Regions from separate parts of the Paenibacillus sp. FSL H8-0259 genome, predicted to be linked through region 1. Evidence: riboswitches for the same ligand, from Rfam matches in the RefSeq annotation. Region 1 holds a riboswitch; each other region holds the start of a gene.
What was found. A riboswitch is a leader RNA that binds a small molecule or an ion and turns the genes downstream of it on or off. The one in region 1 is predicted to bind cyclic di-AMP.
Positions count from the first base shown of each region.

Region 2: another riboswitch for cyclic di-AMP. It lies ahead of NSU01_RS17695 (alpha/beta hydrolase); the one in region 1 lies ahead of NSU01_RS00140 (3D domain-containing protein).
Region 3: another riboswitch for cyclic di-AMP. It lies ahead of NSU01_RS09090 (hypothetical protein); the one in region 1 lies ahead of NSU01_RS00140 (3D domain-containing protein).

Region 1 is NZ_CP150147.1:24,236-34,215, forward strand. Features, by position in the region: gene yabA (DNA replication initiation control protein YabA) at 1-173, shown strand, start outside; gene NSU01_RS00115 (tRNA1(Val) (adenine(37)-N6)-methyltransferase) at 234-1,010, shown strand; gene rsmI (16S rRNA (cytidine(1402)-2'-O)-methyltransferase) at 1,007-1,912, shown strand; gene NSU01_RS00125 (AbrB/MazE/SpoVT family DNA-binding domain-containing protein) at 2,839-3,093, opposite strand; gene NSU01_RS00130 (HD domain-containing protein) at 3,398-4,681, shown strand; gene NSU01_RS00135 (TatD family hydrolase) at 4,735-5,505, shown strand; cyclic di-AMP (ydaO/yuaA leader) riboswitch at 5,704-5,933, shown strand; gene NSU01_RS00140 (3D domain-containing protein) at 6,222-7,382, shown strand; gene rnmV (ribonuclease M5) at 7,543-8,094, shown strand; gene rsmA (16S rRNA (adenine(1518)-N(6)/adenine(1519)-N(6))-dimethyltransferase RsmA) at 8,091-8,975, shown strand; gene yabG (sporulation peptidase YabG) at 9,049-9,948, shown strand.
Region 2 is NZ_CP150147.1:4,157,122-4,167,101, forward strand. Features, by position in the region: gene NSU01_RS17660 (HAD-IIA family hydrolase) at 1-546, shown strand, start outside; gene NSU01_RS17665 (glycerophosphodiester phosphodiesterase) at 564-1,307, shown strand; gene NSU01_RS17670 (glycerophosphodiester phosphodiesterase family protein) at 1,304-2,038, shown strand; gene NSU01_RS17675 (ABC transporter ATP-binding protein) at 2,085-3,176, shown strand; gene NSU01_RS17680 (sugar ABC transporter permease) at 3,173-4,051, shown strand; gene NSU01_RS17685 (carbohydrate ABC transporter permease) at 4,064-4,891, shown strand; gene NSU01_RS17690 (extracellular solute-binding protein) at 4,958-6,268, shown strand; cyclic di-AMP (ydaO/yuaA leader) riboswitch at 6,449-6,581, shown strand; gene NSU01_RS17695 (alpha/beta hydrolase) at 6,589-7,398, shown strand; gene NSU01_RS17700 (MarR family transcriptional regulator) at 7,512-8,198, shown strand; gene NSU01_RS17705 (MATE family efflux transporter) at 8,441-9,793, shown strand; gene NSU01_RS17710 (chromosome condensation regulator) at 9,887-9,980, shown strand, end outside.
Region 3 is NZ_CP150147.1:2,133,861-2,143,840, forward strand. Features, by position in the region: gene NSU01_RS09080 (hypothetical protein) at 1-713, shown strand, start outside; gene NSU01_RS09085 (glycoside hydrolase family 88 protein) at 710-3,112, shown strand; cyclic di-AMP (ydaO/yuaA leader) riboswitch at 3,385-3,571, shown strand; gene NSU01_RS09090 (hypothetical protein) at 3,726-4,271, shown strand; gene NSU01_RS09095 (SPFH domain-containing protein) at 4,294-5,715, shown strand; gene NSU01_RS09100 (MATE family efflux transporter) at 5,894-7,279, shown strand; gene NSU01_RS09105 (endo-1,4-beta-xylanase) at 7,927-9,980, shown strand, end outside.

The DNA.
Region 1 (9,980 bases):
CTGCTGAGGCGGAGGCTATACTGGCTGCCGAAGGCAAAGAAGAGGTTGTCGGAGAAGGTTACGATAACCTGGCCAGACTGTACCATGAAGGTTTCCACATCTGCAATGTCTATTTCGGGCATTTGCGGACGGAAGGCGATTGTCTGTTCTGCCTTTCTTTTCTTAATAAATGAGGATATCCAGCCGTAGGAGATTTTCGCCTACGGTTTTTTTTGAATTTGGAGGAATGTACAATGACCAATTCGTTTAACGATACCCCGGTGCCCTTGCATAGTGCAGAGCGGATCGATGACTTGCTAACCCATGATCTGCGGATTATCCAGAGTGACGAAGTATTCAGCTTCTCGATGGATGCTGTGCTGCTGGCCCGGTTCGCCAGTATACCGCCGCGCGGAAGAGTACTTGATCTATGCACCGGCAACGGGGTTATCCCTATGCTGCTGACCACGCGTACCAAAGCTTCTATTGAAGGGATAGAAATTCAGCCCCGTCTTGCCGACATGGCCCGGCGCAGTGTAGCCTTGAACAGGCTGGAGGAGCGGGTGCTGATCCATGAAGGTGATTTGCGGGAGCTGCATAATACCGTAAGGTATGGTGTATATGATGCAATAACGGTTAATCCCCCTTATATGCCGCTTAACGGGAGCGACCTGAAGCTGAATTCACATCAGGCCATGGCCCGTCATGAAATTGGCTGTACGCTGGAGGAGGTCATTCAGGCCTGTGTCCGGCTGGTCCGCACTGGAGGCAAAGTCAGTATGGTACATAAGCCGCAGCGTCTGGTGGATATCATCAGTCTAATGCGTAAGCACCGGCTGGAGCCGAAGCTGATCCGCTTTGTACATCCCCGTGCGCATCTGGAGGCGAATATGGTACTGATTGAAGCGGCGCGCGACGGGAAGCCGGAGGTGCGTTTACAACCGCCTTTAATCGTATATAATGAGGACAATCAATACTGCCCTGAGATAATGGATATTTATTATGGGAACAAAGAGGATAACAGCCAATGACGATAACCTGCCAAAGCAGCTTTCAAAATAACAATGACGGAGCAAAGCCCGAAGGATGCGGCTGTCTGTATCTGGTGGCTACTCCGATCGGCAATCTGGAAGATATGACGTACCGCGCGGTGCGCACGCTGAAGGAATGCGATATTATTGCCGCAGAGGATACAAGACAGACGCGTAAATTACTGAGCCATTTTGAAATTACACCCTCCATGCTGTTCAGTTACCATGAGCATAATAAGGCGGCAAGCGGACCTGAATTGATACGCTATATAATAGAAGGTAAAAATTTAGCCCTTGTCAGCGATGCCGGCCTGCCGGCGATTTCAGACCCTGGAGCGGACCTGGTAGCACTGGCTGTAAGTCATCAAATTCCGGTCATTCCGATTCCCGGAGCTAACGCGGCGCTGTCAGCTTTGATTGCTTCCGGATTACCTACCGCCAGCTTCACATTTATCGGTTTTCTGCCTAGAGAGCGCAAGGATATCCGGGCCGTTCTGGCACCTCTCCGTGCTGCTCAAGGCACACTGCTCTTCTATGAGTCACCACATCGTGTCGCTAAGACGCTGGTCCATTTGCAGGAAGCCTTCGGCAACCGCCGGGTTACATTAGCCCGTGAGCTGACCAAACGGTATGAGGAGTTTCTTCGCGGTACGATTGAAGAATGCTGTGCCTGGCTGGAGGAGCATCCTCCGCTTGGTGAGTACGTAATTGTGCTTGAGGGAGAGAGCAAAGAAGAGGCGGAGCTCGCCGAGTCTTCCTGGTGGCGGGAGCTGAGCATCGAAGCTCATGTTGCCCATTATGAAACCTCAGGCTTGACGCGCAAAGACGCGATGAAAAAAGCGGCCTCTGACCGTGGCTTGGCCAAGCGCGATATTTATAATGCGCTGCTGGAGCGGGAATAAGGGGATAGCGTAACTGATCACGATTATTGCGAGTTAAGCATCTGTTAGATAAACTCCGAAATCGCTCAGAAGATTAGAATGTTTGATGAAATAATTGTATTCTGTACACTTATTTGGAGATAATTATTCCTTATATTAGATATAAGTGTAGTTTATACATTTATATTTATGGAAAAAGGATAATTTAGAGGATATGTATGGATATAATTGTATGAAATACAACTAAATTAATCAGATACTCACTTTGGTATTAAATAACTGCACAGAATGCAGTTATCCAGTTTTTCCAAGACCAATTATCCAATATTGCACCTAAACATTTTCCAGTATCAACTGGCTGCACCAATGTTAACGCCACTCTGACAGATAGCGATTCCCGCAGGGAGAGCGTGCCGCAGCACGAAAGTAACATGAAGGCAAATAACCAGTACGCACCAAAGTTGCTAATCGGCTCTGACTTAAAGCGATTCCCGCAGGGAGAGCGGTTCCACTGCTAGCGTCACCTAAGAGCGAAGCCGCACAACCGCCGCAAGAGCGAAGCGTGCGGCGAAACACTGCGCATGGCAAGGCCCTGAGGACGCACCTTCAGGGAGTCCGAAAAGGGCCGGTCCACCGCCGAACATGACTTCCTTCCGCCCCATCTGCACAGTTAACCAAGCTTCCGGGTGTCCAGAGGGCCGGGGCCCTTGGGGGCCTCCCTATAGGGAGGGTTTGGGAGGGTAAGAAGAAGTTAAGGATTATGATCTAAGGGTTATGATCTAAGGGGTATGAATTTAATAGTTAATGTTTAAATAGGGTAAAGGGGTATCCGGGGAAAGTCCCCAAAAAAAGTGCAAAAAAATACCTCCCGCGCTAACGGGAGGCCAAGGAGATATAAAAAGGTTAGAATTAACAATTTGATTAGTTCCTATTATAACCTATTTGGTTTAGTTTGTCACAGGGGTAGGGATAGCAGAAATACATTCATGACAAACAATTTTACCTTTGAAATAGGTTACATTCTCAGCATTACCGCAGAAAATGCAGGCAGGCTCATATTTCTTAAGCATGATCCGCTCACCGTCCACGTAAATTTCGAGCGCATCTTTTTCTCCAATACCCAGTGTGCGGCGCAATTCAATTGGAATAACGACCCGTCCAAGCTCATCTACCTTACGTACAATTCCTGTTGATTTCATCATTACAATCGTTGCTCCTCTCAATTATCAAAAGCGTCAATATTCGACATTGTTCACTGTTTTATGATATTTATAATACCAACCATTCCCAAAACAGTCAACCTTTTTTGAGGCGAATTTTAAGGAAACTTTGAAGGAAACATTCATACCGCCATTGGTTAGGCATATATCCCAAAAAGAACCTCGAAAATATTTGTCGATTTGTAAATTGCTAAATTGTCATAATTCGACAAAGTACGACAATATTTATTATTATAACTGTAATTCCCCCCTATTTCTATGGATATTATTCAAAGGAGTTGATCTCATGAAGCAACCGCTGACAGAAGAGAAGGTATTTAAAGATCCGGTTCATAACTACATTCACGTCCAGGACACCATTATCTGGCGTCTGATTAACACCAAGGAGTTCCAGCGTCTGCGGCGCATCCGCCAGCTCGGTACCTCTTATCTGACTTTCCATGGCGCAGAACACAGCCGGTTTTCCCATTCGCTTGGTGTTTATGAAATTACCCGGCGGATTATATCGCAGTTTGAACGGAGCGGATATAAGGATTGGATGCCTGAGGAGAGTCTGCTTACCCTGTGTGCGGCGCTGCTGCATGATTTGGGACATGGCCCGTTTTCCCATTCTATAGAAGAAGCTTTTGAAATGGATCATGAGGACTGGACCTGCCGGATCATTCTGGAGGATACAGAAATCACCGCTATTCTGCGTGATGTAGCTGAGGATTTCCCCAATAAAGTAGCCTCTGTGATCTCCAAAACGTATGAGCATGAAATTGTTGTCAATTTGGTGTCGGGGCCGCTGGATGCGGACCGGATGGATTATCTTTTGCGTGATGCCTATTATACAGGGGTAAATTACGGAACCATTGACATTGACCGGATTCTGCGGATGCTGCGCCCCTATGACGGCCGGGTAGTTGTTAAAGAATCCGGGATGCATGCGATTGAGGATTACCTGATGTCACGTTATCAGATGTACTGGCAGGTCTATTTCCATCCGGTAACACGCAGCTCGGAAATTATTCTGCGCCAGATTCTCCGCAGAGCCAAGGAGCTGGTGCAGGAGGAGTATGGTTTCCGGTTCATGATTGAGCCGCTAAGTGATTTGTTCCGCGGGGATGTAACGGTGGAGCAGTACCTGCTGCTGGACGAGGCTTTGATGCAGACAGCCTTCATGCAGTGGACGCTGGAGAAAGATGAAATTTTAAGCGACTTGTGCAGCCGGTTTATTCATCGTAAACTGTATAAATATGTGGAGATGGAGCATCTGGATACAGAGACAATTGACGAAATCCGCCGCAGCTTTGCCGGTGCCGGACTGCGTGCTGATTATGATCTGGAAATTGATTTTCCGACAGATCTTCCTTATGATGTATTCCGTCCGGGGGATGCTTTTGACAGCAAACAGATTCTGCTTCTGGACCGTCATGATAAGCTACGGGAGATATCAGAGGTATCGGATATTGTACGCTCAATCAGCGGGATTCACCGAGGCAGATACCATCTCTATTTCCCGCAGGACAGGCTGCAGAAAGCCCTTCCACAGCTGCCGCCCTCCATCGCAGATATTTTTGCAAAATAACCTAAAATACTTGTAATTCATCATAGAAATCAAGGCGGAAAGGATGAAATATAATGCAGTTATTCGACACACATACCCATCTGGATGCTCCGCAATTCGACGAGGACCGCGAGGAGGTAATCGCCCGGGCGCTGGAGTCCGGAGTCAGTAAAATGATCAATATCGGCTTCAACCGGGAGACGATTCCGACAACGATGGAGCTCGCAGAGAAATATGATTATATTTATGCAGCGGTGGGCTGGCATCCACAGGATGCATTCAGTATGAAGGAGGGCGACCTCGAATGGATCGCTTCGCTTTGCAGTCATCCCAAGGTAGTGGCCATCGGTGAGATCGGACTTGACTATTATTGGGACACCTCTCCTAAGGATGTGCAGCATGAGGTATTCCGCAAGCAAATTGGCCTGGCTCGTGAACTGAAGATGCCAATCTGTATCCATAACCGCGATGCCCACGAGGATGTAATCCGGATTCTGCGGGAGGAAAAAGCGGGTGAGGTTGGAGGCGTGATGCATTCGTTCTCCGGCAGCTGGGAAAGCGCCAAAATGTGTCTGGATCTCGGCTTCCATTTGTCCTTCGGCGGACCGATTACGTTTAAGAATGCAAGGGTGCCCAAAGAGGTGCTCGCCCAGACTCCGCTGGACCGGCTGCTGATCGAAACGGACTCCCCATATTTGACTCCACACCCCTTCCGCGGCAAGCGGAATGAGACCGCACATGTAAGACTGGTAGCGGAGGCAGCTGCGGCAATAAAAGGGATTGATTTACAGGAATTGGCTGAAATTACGTATGCGAACGCACTGGAACGATTTGGGATTGTCTGAAAACGGGAGAAAAAGCGGTGAAAAATGAAGTATAGCCGATATATTAAACTTTTATAGTCTAAAAACGGCTGAATATTACAATATTTTAATCATTTTTTTACGTAAACGTGGTTGAATCGTCCTTTACAACATGCATCAAAACAGGATATCATCTTTTCAGTGCAGTGAGCTGTTGTTACTGTGACAGTCACTATTTCATGGATCGTCTCGCTGAGTCTCCGTATGGAGAACGGGGGAACCAATAAATGCCCTGCCGCATGCCCGTACATAGAGTACAACACAGAATTGCCGCAGAATTTATTTGATTTCTTCACGTGGTCTTTGGGGTGAATTTGAGGGCAACCGCCGTGAGCGGGTGACCTGAGATAGGGCGTCTCTCTTATGCCCGAACCCGACAGCTAACCCCGTAAGCGCAAGTAAGAGAGGAAACCTCGTGCATAAACATTCCCGCGTATTCGACACCGGAGAAGCCACGAAAGAGTCCTCTGTGAACTCTTTTTTGGGCTTTTTTTTGTTTTGAATAATGCGGATGTTCCCGGCATACTGTTATATAACAGATATCCGGAGTAGCTATGCCGAGCAGGCGATCCATGAGCAGGAAACGCTGGAGCAATGCGGGCGTATCCTGTTGCAATCTCAAACCTAGTTTCGTCAGAAATGATGCAGTCACCTTGATATAACTTGGACGACGGGGCTATGTAAGGAGGATGGAGAGAGTGGGCGTATTCCAACCAGAGGTATCCCATGATTCGCAATCATCCAGCAGGTCTTTCGCATTACGGTTGAAGCAAGTGAATCCTCGCGTACTTTCACTTGCAGGTGTGATATCGATTGTTATCGCACTGTTAATTCTGCTGTACGTACACGGTCAGAGTAATAAAGAAATTATTTTAGTTATAGACGGACAGGTACAGACACTGGAGACGCGGGAAGCGCTGGTCAGTGATGTGCTGGCAAAGGAACAAATTTCGCTGCAGCCGTATGATGAGCTATCTATTAGCCTTAGTGATGAAATACAAGACGGCGACCGTGTCGTAATCACCCGTGCGCAGAAGCTTATGCTTACTGCAGACGGTGCAACCAAGACCATATACACCACCGAGGATTCGCTCGGAGATGCCATTACCAAGCTGGGTTACAGCCTGGAGGGCAATGACAAGATTTTCCCTTCGCTTGATACCGCAGTCACACCCGACATGGAAGTCAAGATTGTCCGTATTACCAAGCAGACCGTACAGCGGACAGTAAACTTGCCTTTTAAGGTCATCAAAACCGCAGACCCCTCTCTGTATAAGGGAGACGTAAGAGTTGCACAGGCAGGCAAGCCGGGCGCGATCATCCAGCATATCGAGAAGATATATCAGGATGGGGAGCTAGTCTCCATGAATATGGTCGGCAAGGAAGTTCAGACGGTAACCAAAGATAAGGTTATTGCTGTCGGTACCAAAGCGGTTCCGAAGCCTGTTGTAGCTGCTGCAACTACATCCAAAGCAACAACAACCTCCAAATCATCCAAAGTCAGTGCGAAGAGCAACAACGTCACGAGCAAGGCAGGCGTAGATTTTGAATACAAAAAAATGATCAAAAACGTATCCATGACGGCTTATTCCTCGGAAGAACCGGGAATTGGAACACGCACCGCCTCCGGCACACGCGTAACGGAAGGCCGCACTATTGCAGTGGATCCGAATGTAATACCAATTGGCTGGTGGGTGTACATTGAGGGATTAGGGTTTCGCCGAGCAGAGGATACCGGCGGTGCCATTAAAGGCAACAAGGTGGATGTTTACTACGATTCACTGAGCCATGCCCGTAATTTCGGCCGGAAGTCGCGGACCATCTATGTGATTGGACCTGTGAAGCCGGAGCTTAACTAAGCGGCAAGTCTTTTGCAAATTAGCGGTTTATAAGATATAGTGGGGGTAGCACTTACGGAATTTAGAGAGCTGCCGCTCATCACTTATACATTCTTTAGCCAAAAAGAAGGGGAGCGAATCCTCTTCTTTTTGCGTTTTAGAGTAAGGGAGTAAATTATTTATGATTAAAGAATTAATTGTCGTCGAAGGTAAAAGCGATACCGTGGCCGTTAAGCGGGCCGTAGAAGCGGATACGATTGAAACAGGCGGTTCCGCAGTGGACCGCAAGGTCATTGCGAAGATTACATTAGCCATGGAACGCAGAGGGGTTATCATCCTCACGGATCCCGATCATGCCGGAGAGCGAATTCGCAAAATTGTCTCCTCCAAGGTACCCGGATGCAAGCACGCATTCATTCCGGAGAAGGATGCTACCCGCAAAGGGGATATAGGTGTGGAGAATGCCTCGCCTGAGGCCATCCGCCATGCGCTGGAGCATGTCCACACTTCTTTTGAAGGGGCACCGGCTGTAATCGGGCTGGATGATCTTATGGCCGCAGGTATGATGGTACACGCACAGGCAGCAGAGAGAAGAATGCAGCTTGGCAATCTGCTGGGTATCGGTTATTGCAACGGCAAGCAGCTGTACAAGCGTCTGGCGATGTTCGGTATTACACGCGAAGAGTTCGCGCGCGCTCTCGCCCAAATTGATCAGGGAGGCATTACTTCATGAGCGACACTCTGAATATCTCATCCCCAACTAGAACCAAAGCAATCATACAGCGGTACGGGTTTTCGTTCAAAAAAAGCTTGGGCCAGAACTTTTTGATCGACCAGAATATTCTGGACAAAATTGTCGATGCCGCAGGTCTGGATTCTGCAGCAGGCGCACTGGAGATTGGCCCGGGTATCGGAGCCCTGACGGAAAGGCTGGCGATGACAGCAGGAGCGGTCACAGCGGTGGAGATTGACCGCAGACTGATCCCGATCCTCAGGGATGTCCTGTCACCCTATCCCCATGTAAAGATCCGCAATGATGATGTACTGAAGGTCAACATGCAGGAGCTGTTTGCCGAAGATTTTGCCGGTGTGGACCGGGTTAGCGTAGTAGCCAACCTCCCGTATTATGTGACGACCCCGATTCTCATGAAGCTGCTGGAAGAGAAGCTGCCGCTTGATAACATCGTCGTTATGATCCAGAAGGAAGTTGCCGAACGTATGGCTGCTTCTCCTGGGGGCAAAGAGTACGGAAGTCTTAGTATTGCCGTCCAGTATTACAGCGAGCCCGAGCTGGTCTGCATGGTACCCCGGACAGTGTTCATTCCGCAGCCGAATGTAGAATCAGCCGTCATCCGTCTGAAGGTCAGAGAGCGTCCTCCGGTTGAAGTTGCCGACGAGAAGCATTTCTTCGATGTTGTCCAGGCATCCTTCACCCAGCGGCGCAAGACGATCGCCAATAACCTGAAGGCCCGCTACTTCGCTGAAGAGGGGCGTGAGCGTCTGGAGGCCCTGCTGGCTGAAGCAGGGATAGAGCCGTCCCGCCGCGGAGAGACACTTAGCCTGGAGGAATATGCGCGGCTAAGCGCTGTCCTGCTGGCTGCAGGAATCGTATAATCAGCAGAAAACACTCCGGGTGATGAACCAACCGGGACCTTTGCCCATAACATGGGGTAGAGGTGGTGTTGTAATGAATTTAGGAGACTTGGTCATACGTAAATCTTATGGCGGCGATGTGACTTTCCGGGTAGAGAATATAGTGCAGAATAAAGCCGTCATCAAGGGGACGGAATTCCGGTTGCTGGCGGACTCTCCGCTGGATGATCTGGTGCAGGTGCCTCCTACCCGGATTACAGAGCGGGGGCAGCAGGCGCAGATCAAAGCCATAGAATCCCTGAGCTGGCTGCGCAAAGACCGTCAGGAGCAGAGCCAGCGCAGCGGAGAGAGTGTATCCGGGACCTGGACCCAATCTCCCAAGGAAGCTGCTTACTTTGAAGTGCCGGGTAAGGTGCTGCATTTGGATGGCGATGCGCTTTACCTGAAGAAAAGCCTGAGTCTGTATGAGCAGTTGCGCATACCCGCCGAAGGGCATCATATTCATGAGTCCAAAATGGCGGAGACCTTATACCGGCTGCTGCCCCGTGTGCGTCCGGATATCGTGGTGATTACCGGTCATGACGGAGTACTTAAGCAACAGCAGGGTTATGATCTCTACAGCTTGAGCAGCTACAAAAATTCACAGAATTTTGTTGCGGCTATCCAGGTTGCCCGGGAGTATGAGCGGAATTTCGACGCCCTGACGATTGTTGCAGGGGCCTGCCAGTCGCATTTCGAGGCGCTGCTGGGCACAGGGGCGAATTTCGCCAGCTCACCGGGAAGAATACTCATTCATGCCCTGGACCCCGTCTATATTGCGGCCAAGGCTTCATTCACATCGATCCGCGATACGGTCAATTTGAGCGATGTATTGAACCATACCATCAGCGGCAACCAGGGAATGGGTGGAATTGAGACCCGCGGGAGCTTCCGTATCGGGATGCCCCGGCTGCAGAATCTTGCTACCCTGAAGGTGGCGCCTTCGGTGCTGTAGCGGCGGATATAGAGAAGGAAGGATAAGCGATC
Region 2 (9,980 bases), 4.1 Mb from region 1:
GAAGAGCCGGAAGCCAGGGTGTATCTGGTTGGAGAAGCGGTGATGCGAAAGCAAATGGAGGAATTCGGAGTGGCCGTAACCAGGGACCCTGAGGCAGCAACCCATGTGCTGGTAGGCATGGACCGCGAATTCAATTATGAGAAGCTGGTGCTCGGAATGAGAGCGGCAAGAGGGGGCGCCAGGCTGGTGGCGGTCAATCCCGATCCGGCCTGCCCGGTGCCCGGAGGTTATATCCCGGATACCTGGGCGATTGTCAAAGCGCTGGAAACTGCGGCCGGGACAGAGGCTGATGTGATTATTGGCAAGCCTTCTTCCTATTATGCGCAGGAGGCGCTTCGGCTGCTGGCCTGTCCCCCGGAGCAATGCCTGATGGTGGGTGACCGGCTGGAGACAGACATTCTAATGGGTAACGGCAGCGGCATGCAGACGGCCCTTGTCCTTACCGGAGTGAGCACCAAAGCGGATATCGACCGGCAGCAGATCATACCCGGTTATGTTCTGAACTCCCTGGCTGATCTGTTCAACAAGCAAGCCGAACCCCAATAACAGGAGGATGAGAAACTATGCAGGATTGTAAAATACTGGCCCACCGCGGCGCAAGCGCCTATGCACCGGAGAATACACTGGAAGCCTTCAGGCTCGCGGTGCAGCAGCATGCCGACGGTCTGGAAATCGATATTCATCTGACCAAAGACGGAGAGATCGTGGTGATTCATGATGATACGATCGACCGCACCTCTAACGGCAAAGGAGATATTATGTCCTACACGCTGGCTGAGCTGAAGGCCTTCCGCTTCAATAAGGGCTTCGAGGAACAATACCCGGAAGCCCAGATTCCTTCCCTCCGTGAAGTGCTGGAATTGGTGAAGGATCATGATCTATACCTGAACATCGAAGTGAAGGATATCCTCTCTAAGTCGGAGCTGTATAACGGACTCGGGAAAGAGGCGGCAAAGCTGGTTGAGGAGTATGGCCTCTGCGGACAAGTGATCTTCTCTTCCTTCAATCATACCTCTATGGTAAGGCTCAAGGAATCTTGCCCGGAGATGCGGACAGCGCTGCTCTACATTGCAGGATTATACGAGGGCGGAAAATATGCGCAAATGACCGGAGCCGATGCTCTGCATCCCTTGTACATCGGGGTTAACCGCGAACTGGTAGAAGAAGCCCACTCGGCAGGAGTTCAGGTCAACGCCTGGACAGTAAATGATCCGGAGCATATCCGCATGATGCTGGAGGCCGGTGTAGACGCGATCATCACTGACCGTCCGGATGTCTGCTATCAGCTTAGAGAGGTATGCGCATGAAGCAGACCCAGATACTGGCTCACCGGGGAGCAAGCGCCTATGCACCGGAGAATACGATGGCCGCATTCGGGCTGGCTCTCGACATGGGGGCGCATGGTATTGAACTGGATGTGCAGCTGACCCGGGACGGGAAGCTGGTGGTGATCCACGATCTGTCCATTGACCGGACTTCGAACGGGACCGGTCTGGTCGGAGAACTGACGCTCGAAGAGCTGCGGCAGTATGATTTCTCGTATGCTTTTGCCGTGAAATACGGAACGGACGGAAGCCGCCTGCCGGAGCTTGGCGAGGTGATGGAGTTCGCCATGAAGCACGGGCTGTACATCAACATCGAGACCAAGGATTATTCCCGGCCTTACGGTGAAGTGAATATGCGGACAGCGGAGCTGGTGCGCCGTTATGGCTACACAGAGAATACGCTGATCTCTTCGATCAATCACAATGCCGTGGCCCGGCTGAAGCGCGATTACCCGGAGCTCAGGACGGCGATTGCGTTCATGGAAAGCTTCTACCGGCTGGAGGCATATGCGGCGAATTGCCGGGCGGATGTACTGCATCCGTATTATCTGGGGGTAGATGAAGCCTTCATGGAGCTGGCGGACCGCAGCCGGTTCGAGGTTAATCCCTGGACAGTGGACGATGAGGCAGAGATGATCCGCTTGCGGAATCTGGGGGTTACGCGGATTATGACCAATAAACCAGACCTTGCACGGGAGTGCCTGAAGCACTGAGAGACGAAAGGAAGCAGGCGGAAGACCACTGCTGGAGGAGGAGAATATGAGCGGCATCGTTCTGGAAAAGGTAACCAAGAAATACGGCGACAAGCTGATTATTGAGGATTTGAATCTGACGATTGAGAGCGGCAGCTTCACGGTGCTGGTCGGCCCTTCCGGGTGCGGCAAGTCTACAACGCTAAGAATGATTGCCGGACTGGAGCATTCCACGGAAGGCTCGATTCACATCGGCGGGATAAGCATGAATCAGGTAGAGCCGGGCAAACGGAATCTGGCGATGGTATTTCAGAATTATGCCTTGTACCCGACCATGACGGTCGAGAAGAACATCGAATACGGGCTGAAGAATAACAAAGTGCCGAAGGAGGAACGCCAGCGGCTGATTACTGAAATTGCGGAGACCGTTGGACTGACCAGGCATTTGCACAAAAAGCCGGAGTTTCTCTCCGGCGGTGAACGCCAGCGGGTCGCCTTGGCGCGGGCCATGGTGAAGAAGCCTGCCGTGTTCCTGATGGACGAGCCGCTGTCCAATCTGGATGCCAAGCTGAGGCAGCAGATGCGGGCGGAGCTGATCGAGCTGCATAAGAAGCTGGGTGCGACCTTTGTCTACGTAACCCATGACCAGGTGGAGGCGATGAGCATGGGCACCCGGATCGTGCTGATGGATAGCGGGAAGGTCATGCAGGAGGATAACCCGCACAACCTGTATTACGATCCGGCCAACCTGTTCTCCAGCCGTTTCATCGGCACCCCGCCGATGAATATTCTCGCCCTTGACCGCTGCGGGGAAGACATCCATAAGCTGGCTCCGCAGCAGGCCCGGTATCTCGGCTTCCGGCCGGAGAAAGCGAAGTTTACCCTGGAGCCGGGAATGGAGCCGGACAATACCGTTAGCCTGACGGGTACGCTCAGCGGCCGGGAGCTGCTCGGGTCGGAGATTATCTACAAAGTGCAGCTGGAGAACGGGCTGAGCATTTCGGTGAAATGCTTCGACCGTCCGGAACGCGAGCTGGAAGCCGTGAGACTCTACGTGAAGAAAGAGCATCTGGCATTCTTCGACGCACAGGAGCAGCGGGTCCGGGTAGCTGCACAGTCCGGAATCAGCACAGCCGGAAGCACCGGTGATTCGGCATGAAGCGGCTGCGTCCGTCCGTGAAGGTGCTTCCCTATCTGCTGGTTGCTCCGGCAGTGATCATCCTGACGGTATTTTACCTCTATCCGATTCTGTACAACATCTATTTGAGCTTCTTCACCTGGAATATGCGCGGACCGATGAAGTTCGCCGGACTCAGCAACTATGCAGAGCTGTTCAGCGGCCGGGATTTCCTCCATACCCTGCTCAATACGCTGCTGTACATGGGGATGGACGTTGGGCTGGTGATGGTGCTGGCGATGGGGCTGGCGCTTTTTTTACAGAAAAACACGCCGCTGAACCGCTTCATCCAGACGCTGAGCTTCACGCCCAATATCATCTCGCTGGTATCCGTATCGCTGATCTGGATGTGGCTGATGAACACGGATACGGGGCTGTTCAATTACCTGCTGTCTGTGCTGGGAGCAGCGCCGGTGGGCTGGCTGACCGATAAGGATGTGGCGCTGTTCTCGCTGGTGCTGGTCTCGGTCTGGAAATCCGTCGGATTCAATGCGCTGATCATTTGCTCCGCCTTGGGCTCTATTCCGGGTTACCTCTATGAGGCTGCGGCTCTGGACAATGCGTCCAAGCGTTCCGTTTTCTTTCAAATTACGCTGAAGATGATCTCACCGACCTTGTTCTTCCTGATCCTGATGAATATCATCGGCTCCTTCCAGGTGTTCGAGACGATCAATATCATGACGCAGGGCGGTCCGTCCAATGCCACGAACACGCTGATCTTCAGCATTTATAAGCAGAGCTTCGAATATTACCGGGTCGGCTACGCCTCCGCAATGGCGGTCGTGCTGATGGGTATCGTGGGGCTGATTACGATTTTCTACTTCAAAGCACTGAATAAACGGGTTCATTACCGCTAAAGGGGTGAGGAAATGAAGGTTTGGGTCCGGCTGCCGGGCGCAGGACTGCGGATCATTGTATCTGTTCTGCTGATTGTGATCTTCCTGATGCCATTCTATTGGATGATCCTCACCGCGTTCAAGACGCTGGGCGAGGTGCTCCGGATGCCGCCGAAATTCTGGGTGGATTCGCTGCAATGGCAGAATTTTCGGGATGCTTTTACGAGGATTAACTTTCTGCATTATACCCGCAATTCCCTGATCATTACGCTCGGGACGATGCTCGGCCAGCTGGTCGTTGTTGTGCCGGCAGCCTATGCATTCGCAAGATATCAATTCAAGGGTAAAAATGCGCTGTTCGGCATCGTGCTCGCCACCATGATGATTCCGGGCCAGCTGATCTTCCTGCCGATCTTCGTGATGTTTGCGAAGTCCGGACTTCTGAACACTTATGTATCGCTCATCGTGCCCTTCATTGCCAGCGGTACGGCCATCTTCATGCTGCGGCAGACCTTCATGCAGGTGCCGGATTCCCAGCTGGAGGCAGCCCGTCTGGATAATGCCAGTGAGTTCAAAATCATCTGCACGATCATGATGCCTGCCGCTGTGCCCACCTTGTCCACACTCGCGCTGCTGACGTTCATCGGGACGTGGAACAGTTACTTTTTCCCGCTCGTATGGACCACAACAGATGCTGTCCGGACCTTGCCGCTTGGAATTCAGAAGCTTCAGGATGTGGAGGGGCTCAGCCCGCAGATCGTGATGGCCGGGAATATGATGCTGATCGTGCCGATTCTGCTGGTCTTCCTGATTGCACGCAAGCAGATTATCAAAGCGTTCACCTACATGGGAGTGAAGTAGCGGGAATACCCTGCGGCCTTGCATGTTGAATACCAAATACAGCAGTTCATGGAGGAGAAACGAATAATGAAGGTATGGGGAAAAAGAGTAGCTCCGCTGCTCGCCACTGTTGCACTGACCGCCGTTCTTGCAGGCTGTGCCACCACCGAAGCCGAATCCAGTGTAGCGGCCTATGAGAAAGGGGATTCCGTTACCGAGCTGAACTTCTGGACCTCCGCCGTGGAGGATGTAAATCAGAATCTGGTGGACCAGTTCAACGAGACCAAGGGAGCCGAGCTGAATATCCATGTGAATGCTGAATATCAAGGCGATTACTGGGAAATGCAGCAGAAGATCAACGCTGCAGCCATAGCGGGTACGCTGCCGAATGTTTTTATTGATGAAGTGGCGATGACTAAGGGCTTTGCCGACAGTGACATTATTGCCAATCTGGAACCGTTCATGGAAACGGACAAGTTCGACACCTCAGATTTCAAAATCGGCGACCTCGGCAACCTGTATCTGGGCGAGGATCTGTATGCCTTTCCGCATATGCGGAGTGTTCCCGTGATGTATGTAAACAAGACGCTCGCCGCTAAAGAAGGGCTGGATCCGAACGGACCGGCGACCTTTGCCGAACTGGAGGCCTATCTGCAAACCGCTTATGATGCTACCGGCCAGCCGCCGATGTACCTGTTCAACTATGACTTCTGGGTGATGGAGGCGCTGTTGCATTCGTACTCGGATACTAATGTGGTCAATGAGGATGAGACGAAATCCAATATCAACAGTGAAGGCGCAGTGAAGCTGATCTCCTTCATTGAGGATCTGGAATCCAAGGGACTAATCAAAGTACTCGGGGTCACGGACAAGGATGCCTACTATGCCTCCATTGCCAATCCGGGCACAGCGCTGATCTTCTCCAGTGTCGGCGGCTACAAAACGTTTGCCGGCATGGCCGCGGAGAGTGGAATTGATCTCGGCGTATCCATGATTCCTGCCGGAGAAGACGGCAAACGGGGCGTTCCGGTCGGCGGATCGAATACGTATCTGGCGAATACGGGAACGGATAATGAGAAAGCAGCCGCTTTTGAATTCATGAAATGGCTGTCGGATACCGAACAGGCGGCGTATGCTTCTGCCAATACGGGATATCTTCCGACCCGTCTAACCTCCCTGGACACAGACCTGATGAAAGAGACCATTGCCGCCTTCCCAGGCTACAAGGTCGCTTCCGATGAGCTGGAATTCAGCAAAATGCGTCCGATGACCGGTACGTACCATGAGATTGAAGATCTGATGGGCACACGCATCAACGATATCTGGCTGGAGAACCTGCCAATTCAGGACAGCCTGGACACGCTCGCCAAAGAGGTGGATGACATCCTGAACCGCTGATTATAGATGATGTTTAAAGCAAGCAGAGCAGTGAGTCTCCAGTAACGGGAGAATCGCTGCTCTGTTTTTTGGGTTCACTGCGGCTGGTTTCTGCGCGTGTTGGGCAAATTCACCTAAGCTATTCATTCATAGACGAATATGGGCTATACTGAAGTTTCTGTTAATCTATATCCGCAAAAATATATGTAATCGCTGAGTTCCGTAATGGAAGCGGGGAAACCAAGTTTTCTGGGGTGAATCTCGAGGAATCGAGTAGGGCTACTCTTCAAGCCCGAATCCGGCAGCTAACTCCGTAAGCGACATGAGAGGATGCACAGGTAATGCCGTATATTGACGTCAATGGAACTACCCTCTATTACGAGGTGTCGGGCAGTGGTCTGCCCATTGTTTTTATTCATGATTATTCGACTTCACATCATCTGTTCGAGCCTCAGGCGGAGTATTTCAGCAAGCGGGCGAAAGTGATCTTGTTTGACCTAAGAGGGAATGGGCAATCCGGTAAAATGGATGTGGAGATCAGCCGGATTGTAGACACGCAGTGTGAAGATCTGAAGGGATTATTGGATGGACTGTCCGTAGAACGGGCCGTCATCGTAGCTTGTTCCAGCGGTGCTGTGCTTGCCCAGAAATTCGCCTATCTGAATCCTGAACGGGTAATTAATCTGGTGTTGGTGGACAATTACATCCTAGGAGATTGTACGTCCAAAGGCAGCAAAGTGCTGGAGCTCTTTCAAATCTGCGCATGGGCCGCCCATTATCTTCCGGCTGAAATGTTCATCCGTTCTTTGCGCATTACATATAACAAATGGCTGTCTGCGTATCATATTCTGAGAAGAGAGCTTGTCCATGAACGGACAACAGAATTGATTAAACAGCGTCTGGCACTAAGACATACGGACAGCTACGGGTTTGCACTAAGGCTGCAGGTTCCCGTTCTTTGTGTATCAGGCAATCAGAATGAGCGGGTTCTGGAGCAGGTGAGACAAACAGCGGCCAAATATCCGCTCGCCACGCTGGCAATACTGGAAGATGCCATGTATCCCAGCCATTTATGTCAGCCGCAGCACTTCAACCGGCTACTGCTTGATTACCTGAAAGACCAGCAATGCTTCCAGCGGAAAATTTATTAACGGCACCTGTAGAAAATTTTTGACAAGTATAACAGGTACCGTTATAATAAATTCAACAGGTACCGTTACATTGATTGACAGGTACCGTAAATATATCCCTGGGAGGATTCATAATGAATATGAATGCTGAATTGTACGACAAGCTCGCCAAGCTGCAATGGCTGCTGCAGAGACAGCATCTGAAGAACCACGCCGCTGTTGGCCCTATGGCAGATACGTCACGGGGACAAGGCAGGATCATGGCGTTTCTCCGGATGAAGGACGGAATCAGCACCAAGGATTTATCCTATATGCTGGACATTCGTGTATCCTCGCTCAATGAATTGCTGGCCAAACTGGAGAAGGCCGAATATATTACCCGTCAGCCTTCCGAGACAGATAAACGCATCATGCTGATTTATCTGACGCCGAAAGGGCGGGAGGAAGAGGGCCAGGAGGTTGAGGGCGGCAGCATATTTTCAGTCCTGTCTCCAGAAGAACAGGCAGCCTTCGGTGAATACCTGGTCCGCGTCATTACAGCCTTAGAAGAAGAACTAGGAACAGATGCAGACCGTGATGTAATGGCTATGTGGATGGAGGCCGCTAAGGAGCGCATAGGATCAGAGGAATTCGACAAGCTGATGGCCATGCGCGGACAAATGAGCAGAATGTGGGGAAATATGGATGACGGACGCTTTAGCGGAAGATTCCCCGGATTTGGCCGGGAAGGTCAAGGCGGCGGCATGAACGGCTTCGGCTGGCCTTCCAGAGATGGTAGAGACGGCTCGAAGGACAACTCCAGTGATTCGGATGACAAGTAAGTAAAGCATTTCCTATTAGCAGCAGCGGCGCTGTCTTTCCCGAAGAACTGAAGGCAAAGGCAGCGCAATAAAGATTTTACCAAATACAGTCTGAAACTGACGATTAGTCAACACCCGCTCACGAGACCCGTATTGTCATTTGTTACGGGTTTGTTTGGTGCGGCGCAAAGTTCGCAATCAATTTATAGTTAGAATTCTAACTAATATAGAGACTAACATACAGGAAGAAAGTGGTGAACCGCATGGATACAGAAAACCTTCATTACTTTGAGAAGGCACCGGTTGCAAAAGCCGTAGCGCACTTCGCAATACCAATGATGCTTGGAACGTCAATGAGTGTCATCTATTCCATTTTAAATGCCTTTTTCATAGGCACCCTTAATAATACTGCCATGTTAACCGCACTTGCCTTAACCTTACCGTTATTCGCGGTCATTATGGCGCTGGGTAACCTGATTGGTGTCGGCAGCAGCGCCTTCATTTCCCGTTTGCTGGGAGAGAAAAATACGGCTGATGTTAAGCATGTATCTGCATTCGCCTTTTACAGCAGCCTGGTTCTCGGTCTTATCGCGATGGCCGTCGGCCTGCCGCTCATTGATTCTATCGTACATGGCCTGGGGGCAACGCCTGACTCCTTCGGATTTACCAAGGACTACGTCACCATTATGCTTATTGGCTCACCCTTCGTCGTATTGTTCTTCACACTGGAGAGTATTGTCCGCTCGGAGGGAGCCGCGATAACATCTATGATTGGTATGCTGCTTAGTGTGGCCGTGAATATAATTCTCGATGCGCTGGTCATCTTCGTCTTCCACTGGGATGTAATCGGTGTTGCGTCTGCCACGGTCATTTCTAACATGGTTGCGAGTGCTTATTACGCCTATCATATAGGATTTAAGAGTCGATTCTTAACAGTCTCACTGAAACAATTCAAGGCCACTAAGGTCATTCTAAGAAATGTATTCAAAATCGGAGTTCCCGTCTTTGTAATGAGTCTCTTCATGGGTGCCATGTCGCTTATCTTTAACCGTTTTCTGGTTGAGTATGGGGAGCAGGCTATTGCGGGCTTCGGAATTTCCTCACGATTGCTGCAATTTCCCGAGTTAATCCTGATGGGCTTAAGCGAGGGCGTCGTGCCGCTTATTGCCTTCTCTTTTACAGCCAACCGGTTGCGCATGAAGCATACTATTCAATTTACGATTAAAACCATACTGGCGCTAGCTGTCGTGTTCGGCGTTATTGTCTACCTGATCTCTGACCACTTAATCGGGCTGTTCACGAATGACCCGCAATTGATTGAAATGGGCAGCTACATCCTGCATGTGACATTCTTATCCCTGTTCATTACAGGAATGACGACGCTATTTACGGGGATCTTCCAGGCAACAGCACAAGGAACCGCCGCCTTCATTATGTCAGTTATTCAAGGAATTACTCTGATTCCTGTGCTCTACATTGCCAACCGCTTGAACGGATTCCATGGGGTGGTCTGGTCGCTGGTCATTTCCGATGTCGTGGCGTTCCTGGTCGGGGCCATCATGCTGTATGTTCTGCGGAACAAATTACAGCCGGACTTGGTGAGTTTAGCACAGTAGGATCTGGATTCCGCGCTTGATAAGACAGCCAAGGATAGATACTCTAGAGGGAGCCGCAATAATACCGAAGTCTTCAATGAAGGAGCGAGATTCATGAATGTGGTGGAAAAAGTGCCTTCCATAGCAGCTGGTTACCGTCATACTGTCCTGCTTAGGCCGGATGGGGCGGTAATGGCTGTGGGCGACA
Region 3 (9,980 bases), 2.1 Mb from region 1:
ACGGGCGTGATGAGATCATGGCCGGATATGATCTGCTGGATGCGGACGGAAACCGGCTGTGGAGCTGCCATGATCTGGAGGATCATGCGGATTGTCTGTGGGTCGGCGATGTGAATGGAGACGGAGTGCCGGAGCTGGTGATCGGCGGCAGTGTGACGGTGATGTATGACCGTGACGGGCATGAGCTGTGGCGGTATGAAGGCTCCATTGAATCGCAGCATCTGGCGCTCGGACGGTTCCGTCCCGACCTGCCGGGTCTGCAGATTGCCGGTCTCGACCGTATGGTCCGTGAAGATGACGGCAAGGGCCTGCGCGGTAAAGATGCGATGTTTCTGCTGGACCAGTCCGGTCAGGAGCTGTGGAAGGAAGAGCGCACCACGGACGGCTGGCTGACGATCGTTGAAGCCGTAAGTCATTTCTGGAAGGATGCGCCGGATTATATTCTGGCTTACCGCCGGGGCGAAGCTGTGCTTCCCGCGCTCTATGACGGCTATATGAATATCGTTGCCCGGTTTGCCGAGCAGGGATACGCCGTGCATGGGGACCTGCTGGGCAGCGGGACCGAGCAGGTCATTATTTATACGGATGAGCTTGCGGCCGTCTATGCCGGCGAACCGCTCCCGCTGCAGGCGGTGCATCCCGGGCGGCAGCTGCCGCAGCCCAAGCGGCTGTACAGCTCCACCCTCTATCCCGGCGGTGAGGTGGCGTTGTGATAGGCGGTGAGGCAGGCAATGGAAGGGTGACGGTGAAGAGTGGTGAGGCAGCGAAGAGCGGGCATACTGTGGAGGCTGGCGGGACTGTGAAGAACAGCAAGACTGTGGAGGCTGGTGTTCCGGCATATTTTGATCCGCAGAATTCTATCGTGCGTACGGCTGGAGAGCATACCGAATCCGTGCTTGCGATCGTAGCCAATCGCTATATCGGTGCCAATCCGCCGCAGCCTCCGGTGTACCGGGTGCATCTGGAGGACAGCTTTCCGCGGCTATCCGACTGCCGGTATGAGATGAATCTGAAGGAACGGCTGCCGGAGCTGCAGGACGGGGAATTTGTCTATGTCTGGGGCAAGCTGTGGAGCGAAGCAGAGAGCGATATCCCGCTGGCTGTCAGCTGCTTCGGTCCGGTAACGGTCTATGTCAATGGCTCCGCCGTGTTCCAGTCCAATCTGAACGACGATGTATTTCCGGACCGCAGGGCCTACTTCCGGACCGGGCTAAGCCAGGGCTGGAACCATGTGCTGCTGGAATTTACCGCAGTCGGCACGGGCTGCGGCGGCATCTTCGGCACGGGCAGCGTGAAAGGCGCACCGCTGCATTTCCTGGCCCCGACAGCCGGGCGCAGCGGCTGTGAGGGCTGGATTTACAGCGCGCCGCAGCAGAGCAGATGGATGCTGCAGCCGGAGTGCGAGCGCGCCGGCGTTCCTCAAGGAGGAACAGCAGCACTCCAGGCGGAGCCGCTGCAAAGCGCATTCCGCAGCGGCGCGGCCGAAGCGGCGCTCGCGTCCCGCTGTGCCTGGTATCCGCAGGCCGGATGGCCGGATACCGTGGCTTGCGCCGGGAATCTCGCGCGTATCTTCGGCGAGGTTCCCGGCGCGAAGGCGCTGGCCTGGAGCCGGCTGGCGGTGACAGCGCCGGGCTTCACTGACACCCGGCTGAGCCTCCGCAGCCGGGACGTGGCGGCACTCCGGGTCTATGTGGATGGCAGGCTTGCCGCCATCCAGCCCGGGGGGAGTGCCGGGCTTGAATGTGTGCTGCCGCTGGGCTTCGGCAGCCATGATCTGCTGGTCGAGGCCGTCTGCGATGGCCCGGACTGGGGCTTCCGGCTGGAAGCGGCGGACGCAGGGGGAGAAGCGGAAGCGGACACCGTGAACCTGGTCTTGCCGCATCCTGTGGAAGGGCAGGCAGGACCCTGGCTGTATCTGGGGACCTTCCTTGCATCGGCTGCACCGGAGGCTGCTGCGGCGGCTATGATGGATACTCCCTTTGGGGAAGGGGCGGAGAGCTGCTTCTGGCGGGTAGACCGCCCCGGCGGAGCGGTCAGGCCGTATCTGGAGAGCACGCTGTACGGACGCTGGAATTATCCGCTGGGCGTGACGTTATACGGGCTGCTGTGCACAGGGACAGTGCTGGATGATTCCCATTACACCGCTTATACCAGAGGCCATATTGAGCAGTGCACACGGCTTCATGAATATTCACTCTGGGACACGGGCCGTTACGGCGCTCCGGGAATTAATCAGCAGCTGGCGCTAATCGACTCCCTGGATGATTGCGGCTCATTCGGTGCGGCGATGCTGGCAGCGCACAGCGTGCAGCCGCTGCCTGGAGCAGCCGGGGCGGCAGAATACATTGCCCGTTACATTCAAGGGACACAGTCCCGTGACGAGGCGGGTGCGCTCTACCGCACCCGGGGCACGACCGATTTCATGCAGGGAACAATGTGGTGTGATGATTTGTATATGAGCACCCCTTTTCTGGTCCGGTACTATCAGCTGACCGGCAATGCTGCCTATCTGGATGACGCCGTGGCCCAGTTTCTGCATTACCGCGCGCGGCTGTTCCAGCCGGAGCTTGGCATTATGCACCATGTCTATGACTATAAATTCGGCAAGCCGAACGGTGTGCCTTGGGGCAGAGGCAACGGCTGGGTGCTGTTCTCACTGACCGAGCTGCTGGAGATTCTGCCGGAGCAGCACCCGCAGCAGCCGGAGCTGCTGGATTATTTCCGGGAGCTGTGTGAAGGGTATCTGCGGCTACAGGATGCTGCAGGGCTATGGCATCAAGTTCTGACGGATGCTGAATCCTATGCGGAGGCATCCTGCTCTTCAATGTTCGTGTATGCCTTCGCTAGAGGGGTGCGCAGAGGCTGGCTGCTCAAGCCGCACCCCTACGCCGCTGCGGCAATACGCGGCTGGCACGCCCTTGCCGAATACTGCATCGACAAGCAGGGGAATGTCTACGGCGTCTGCCGGGGATCAGGCTACTCCTTCAATAAGCTCTATTACAAGGAGCAGCTCACCTGGCAGCTCAACGATACTCACGGAATTGGCATAGTACTGCTGGCCGGTATTGAAGCGCTGGAGCTTACGCGGGAGCTGGAAGCACAGAAACGATAAAGAAATTATACTGTATTGATAATATTTGCCGGCCGGGGCTGTCTAGTAAGCAGATTCACTGCTTACTAGACAGCCTCTTTGCTATGTAACAGCACTGCTCCAGAGAAACGGAGCAAAAAGGAGTAAATCATCGGCCGCTTAAGAACGAAAGCAAAGAATACGCCTTCATTCATGCAGGGACGGCATTTTTGGCTTCTTTTGTCAACCGCAGCGTTTTACATTAAATGGCTGCAGGCGTAAGATTCAAATCAACAACCGAATGAAATTTAACTGTTCTCAAATGGCTGAATTCCAGTAATGGGAACGGGGGAACCAACGGTGATTACGGCTTTTGCTCAGATAGCGGCCGCTCACCTGGGGTGAATCCTTGCTGCATGCTGTAACGGTGCTCCGGCAAGGTAGGGCAATCTCGCTGCCCGAATCCGTCAGCTAACCCCGTAAGCCTCGAAGAGAGAGGATGAGCGCCATGATCGATTAACCGACCACGGAGAGCCCTGTTGCTGCTGTGGTCTTTTTGCTGTGCAGCAGCAGGGAAGACGGTCTGAATCAAAAATAACAATTCATATAACAACGGGAAAGTGTATTTATAATGTGATCTGAACTGCCTAAGGAGGTGATCGTTATCTTAACTATATTTATCGTGTGCTTCTGGGTCGGACTGCTCCTGCTCCTCAGCGGCGGACTTCACGGACATGGCCTGACGGGTCATCTGCATGCGGGGGGCGGTGACGCCGGGGGGCCGGGCTTTGTGCCTATACTCCCGCTGATGGTGTTTGTCACAGTCTGGGGCGGCTCCGGTTATGTGCTTATCCGCTTCAGCGGAATGGGCGTGCTTGCAGTAGTGCTGATCTGCACCATGATTGCCTTGCTGACAGGTTGTCTGATGTATGCAGTGCTGGCCCGGGTGATGACCCGGTATGACAGCAGCATGAATGAATTGGATTATGAGCAGGCAGGGCAGCTTGGATACATCAGTGTACCTGCAGCGGATGGGGCAGCCGGGGAAATGAAATATGTGCTGCACGGAACGATGCGCTCCATTGGAGTGCGGGCAGCAAGCGGCCAGCAGCTTGTGAGGGGCGACAGGGTGATTATTTTGAAGGTGGATAAGGGAATGGCGGAAGTAACCCTCTTCGAGAGGGAATTCGGAGAATTATAAATGACGGGGAGTGTCGGACCAAATGGTTATTCTTTATTTAATCTCGGGCATTGTTGTTGTTATTCTGCTGGCTTTGTTCAGTATAGTGACCGCTTATAAAAAAGTCCCGCCCAATCAGGCGATGATTGTATACGGTCTCGGCGGTAAAAGAGTGGTGCAGGGCGGCGGTACGTTCGTCATCCCCGGCTTCCAGAACAATAAGACCATCTCGATGATGCTGATGAGCTTCGATGTCATTCCGGCGCAGGCGATGTTCTCCCGGCAGGGCATCAAGCTCAACCTGGAGGCGGTCGCCCAGATAAAAATCAAAAGCGATCCCACCGCTATTCTGACGGCCAGTGAGCAGTTCATCGACCGGCCGGAAGAAGACCGCGAGACGATTATCCTGCATTCGGTGGAGGGCCACCTGCGCGGCTTGATCGGGCAATTGACGGTGGAATCCATCCTCAAGACGCCTGATGAAATCAACAGCAAGATGAGGGAGACCTGCTCGGAGGACCTCGACAAGATGGGGCTTGAGGTCGTCAGCTTCACCATCAAGAAAATTACGGATGACAAAGGGTATATCGACAATATGGGGGTTCCGGAAATTGAGCGCATCCGCCGCGATGCCAGCATTGCCAAGGCGGAAGCGGAACGCGACATTCAGATCAAGCAGGCCGAGGCGGAGAAGGAATCCTCCATTGCCAAAGCCAATGCGCATCAGGCCACCATTGAAGCGGGAACCGCCGCCCGCGCGAAGGAATCCCTGTTTGAGAAGGAACTGAACATCAAGCAGGCGGATTTCAAGCTGGAGACAGAAGTGAAGAAGGCACAGGCGGATCTTGCGTATGAATTGCAGCAGAACAAAATTAAGCAATCGCTCGTTACCGAACAGGTCAAAATCACGCAGATGGAAGCGGAGGCCAACCGCACAGTCCGGGAAATTGAAGTCGAGCTGAGACAGCGGGAGCTGGAGGCAACGGTGATCAAGCCTGCCCAGGCGGAGAACCAGGCTACGGTCATGAGAGCGGAAGCCGCCAAGCAGCGGCAGATTCTTGAGGCGGAAGCCGAGGCAGCGACAACGACCAAGCGCGGACTGGCCACGGCGGAAGCTGAGCTGGCGAAAGGGAGAGCGAATGCGGAGATTGTCCAGCTGGCCGGAGCGGCGGAAGCGGGAGCCCTGGAGAAGAAAGCCGAAGCGTACAAACAGTTCACACAAGCTGCGCTTACCGTGGAATTCCTGAAAATACTGCCGGAGCTGGCTGAGAAAATTGCTTCCCCGCTCGCCAAGGTGGATAAGATTACAGTGATTTCCCAGGATGGAGCCACCTCAGGCGTGAACAAAATTACCGGTGATATCGCCAAAATAATGGCCCAGGTTCCTGAGTTGACTCAGACGCTTACCGGTATGAATGTGACCGAAGCGCTCAGCGGACTGCTTGGCCGGGATAAAGAGCAGTAATTCATATACAGCAGCAATAAAGCCGCCGTTCTTTCGTTAATGGAGAATTGCGGATTTATTGCTTTTTTGTGTGCCGGTTTTTCTCACTGGTCACAGACGTGAAGCTAGATTTGTAGTAAACTGGAAGGAATGTACTGTCTGCTCGCAATTATTCTACAGAAAAGAATGTGATATATTTATGCAGCTTCAGGCTCGACTGCCGGCCAAAAAATGGCTGGAGAAGTACCTTTCCGGGGAAGGGATGGATTACCGGCAAATTGTAGCTTTATTTATTCCGATCCTGATTGACCAGGCTTTCATCATCGGGCTTAATCTGGTAAACACTGCGATGATCAGCTCATCCGGCATGGCGGCGGTCAGTGCGGTGAATATGGTAGATTCACTGAATATATTCCTGATCAACGTATTCGTTGCCATTGCTACCGGCGGGACAGTGGTCGTTGCGCAGTACAAAGGCAGCGGCAACGACCGGATGGTATCCCAGGCTACGGCGGGTTCGGTTACCTCGGTATCGCTGATCGCCGTGGGAATCGGACTTCTGCTCATGGGCTTCCACACGCCGATACTGAACCTGCTGTTCGGAACAGCTTCCGCCGATGTGCTGGATAATGCCCGGATCTACATGATCGGCAGCAGTATTTCTTATCTGGGGATCGCCGTGGTTCAGGCGGTGTGCGGTGCGCTGCGCGGCGTCGGCAGGACGCGGGCTTCGCTGATGCTGTCGCTGATCATGAATCTGTTATACGTACTACTGAACGTAGTCTTCATTAACCTGCTGCACATGGGTGTGCTGGGGATGACGCTGGCGGTCAATATCGCGCGGTATGCGGGCATGATCTTTGCCCTGGTGTACCTGTTCAAGATTGACACGGTACTGCGTGTGCGGGTCCGCGACCTGTTCCATGTTCCGGTCTCCATGCTGCGCAGAATTATGTTCATCGGCATTCCATTTGCAGCTGAGCAGATGTTCTTCAATGGCGGCAAGCTGCTGACCCAGATTTTTATTGTTAGTATGGGCACCTATGCGATTGCGACCAATGCTATTGCCGGCTCGCTGGCGATGGTGTTTCAGATTCCGGCCAGTGCATTGTCGCTGACGATCGTAACGGTGGTCGGCCAATGCATCGGGCGGGGGGATGTGGCGGATGCCAGAAAATTCATCAAGTCCTTCCTCTGGATCGGTTCAGCCTCGTATGCCTTGGTCGCCCTGCTCCTGATGCCGCTGTTCCATCCGCTGGTGTCAATCTTCTCTCCGCCTCCTGAGATCATTGACGACTTGTTTGTAGTCCTGCTGGTGAATGCTATTGCCCAGATTCCGCTGTGGGCGGTCAGCTTCATTCTGCCGTCCGCGCTGCGGGCAGCGGGGGATTCCCGCTTCACCTCTATCACCTCCATGCTGTCGATGTGGCTGTTCCGGGTCGTATTCGGTTACATTCTCGGGATCGTCCTAGGCTACGGTGTGCTGGGGGTCTGGCTGGCGATGAACTGCGAGTGGGCCGTCCGGGGATTTGTGTTTCTATGGCGCTTCAGAGGCGACAAATGGTTTGCGCATAAGCTGATATGAACGCTGTGGCTGCTGATCTAAAGGCTGTCCCGTAAGTAGTTTTCCCATAAATGTAAGACAACAGAGCAGCGTTGCCCGTTATTAAGTGGCGCTGCTCTGCGTTTTTTGTATCGCGTGCAGATTCCCTGCACGTGGTGTAATGAAGTGAAGGCTGGCGCGATATGATGTCGAGCCGCGTCGGGCTGTCCAAGTGTTCTCCGGTAGGAGTGAGGAGTGGCTTCTTCAGGCCAGCAAGTGGAAAAACGTATCTTAATTCGTCAATTTCTGAGCGATGTGCGGAAGCAAGTGGAAAAACAACATCTAATAGGGGTAGTTTTCACTACTTTGGATGAAATGGAGTGATTTAAGTGCTGTTTATTCAACTGCTGATTAAGCAGGGGGACATTCGCTCATCAGCAAGTGTAGTAAATCCAACTGCTATTAATCCGGCCTCTATAGCATCCGGCTTATAAAGTGGCAGACAGGTGCTTCTTAGTTCTGACACTCCAGTGAAATGAACTATAAAAAGCACGGTACAATCTTTAGTTTCGGGTAAGACGCTTTTTTTGCATTATGCTACGATTTGGGTTGAGAAGGGGGGCAGCTTTCACATAACTGTAAGCGCTTAACTCAAAAGAAACCCAAATTCATACAGAGGAGTGCAATGCATGAAGCGAATAATCAAGCAAGTCTCTCTCGTATTACTTGCAGCCGTCCTGCTTCTTCCGGCAGGCGGGTATATTCCGGCTGCTCAGGCAGCAGAGGCCCCGGCCAAGGTATACCACGAAAGCTTTGCGGGCGGCACAGGCAAGGCAGTCCAATCCGGAGGCGCCAGCCTCAGTGCAGTCACGGGAGTTCCTTTTGACGGAAATGCCGATGGAGCAGCGTTATACGTAAACAACCGGGTAAATAACTGGGATGCGGTTGATTTCAAATTCTCGGATGTCGGCCTCAAGAACGGGCACACATACACCGTCACTGCTGTCGTCTACGTTGACGCTAATGTAGCGGTCCCGGACGATGCGGCGGCGGCGCTCCAGACGGTGAAAAGCTATGGGAATTATACGGCAGTACCCTATGTGGCAGGCCAATCAGTCACACTGAAGAAAACATTCACTGTGGATACCAGTGCCGTGGACCCCGACAAGAAGGATTATGGCTTGCGCATCAATTCTAACGAGGCCGGGGCCGCAGTGCCATTTTATCTTGGAGATATTCTGTTCACTGAAGAGGGCACTCCAGGCGGCGGGGAAGAACCTGTCCGGGACCCGGCTTTACCATTCAATACGATCACCTTTGAAGACCAGACGGCAGGCGGCTTCACCGGCAGAGCGGGAACCGAGCTGCTTACTGTAACCGGTGAAGAGAATCATACGGCTGATGGTTCCTACGCGCTGAAGGTGGAAGGCAGAACCTCTACCTGGCACGGGCCTTCCCTGCGTGTGGAGAAATACGTGGATAAGGGCAGCGAATACAACATCTCTGCCTGGGTCAAGCTGATCGATCCTGCCAGCTCGCAGCTCCAGTTGTCTACGCAGGTGGGCAATGACAGTGGTGCGAGTTATGTGGCCCTGTCCCCCAAGACGATCAGCACTGCTGACGGCTGGGTGAAATTTGAGGGCAGCTACCGCTATAACAGTGTGGGCGGCGAATATCTGACCCTTTATATTGAAAGCTCCAACAACACAGCAGCCTCCTTTTATATCGACGATATCACTTTTGAGCATACAGGCACCGGCCCGGTGGATATTCAAAGGGATCTGGTTCCTCTAAAAGCAGCCTATCAGAATGACTTCCTGATCGGTAACGCGATTTCAGCCGAGGATCTGGAAGGTGTCCGGCTGGATCTGCTGAAGCTGCATCACAACGTTGCTACCGCAGGCAATGCCATGAAGCCGGATGCGCTGCAGCCGACTAAGGGGAATTTCACTTTTACAGCGGCAGATGCGATGGTGAACAAGGTGCTGGCGGAAGGGATGAAGATGCACGGGCATGTGCTGGTATGGTACCAGCAGTCGCCTGACTGGATGAACCTGACCACGGATGCGGCAGGCAATACCGTTCCTCTGGGACGTGCCGAAGCACTCACCAATCTTAGAACTCATATCCGGGAGGTTATGGAGCATTTTGAGGGCAGGGTGATCTCCTGGGATGTAGTTAATGAAGCAATGAATGATAACCCGTCCAACCCGTCCAACTGGCAAGGGGCTCTGCGTCAATCCCACTGGTATGATGCCATCGGTGCGGACTATGTAGAGCAGGCTTTCCTGGCGGCCAGAGAGGTGCTGGACGATCATCCAGAGTGGGATATCAAGCTGTATTACAATGATTACAACGATGATAACCAGAACAAAGCCCAGGCCATCTACAGTATGGTCAAGGAAATCAACGACAGGTACGCGCTTACTAACCCCGGGAAGCTGCTGATTGACGGTGTGGGGATGCAGGCACATTACAATATCAACACGAATCCCGATAACGTCAAGCTGTCGCTGGAGAAATTCATCTCGCTTGGGGTAGAGGTCAGCATTACCGAGCTCGATATTCAAGCCGGAAGCGACAATAAGCAAACGGAGAAGGAATTGGTCGACCAGGGCTATCTGTATGCGAAATTGATGGATCTCTACAAGGCACATGCCGCCAATATCGAGCGCGTTACCTTCTGGGGAATGGATGACCGTACCAGCTGGAGAGCTGTCTCAAGTCCGCTGTTGTTTGACAG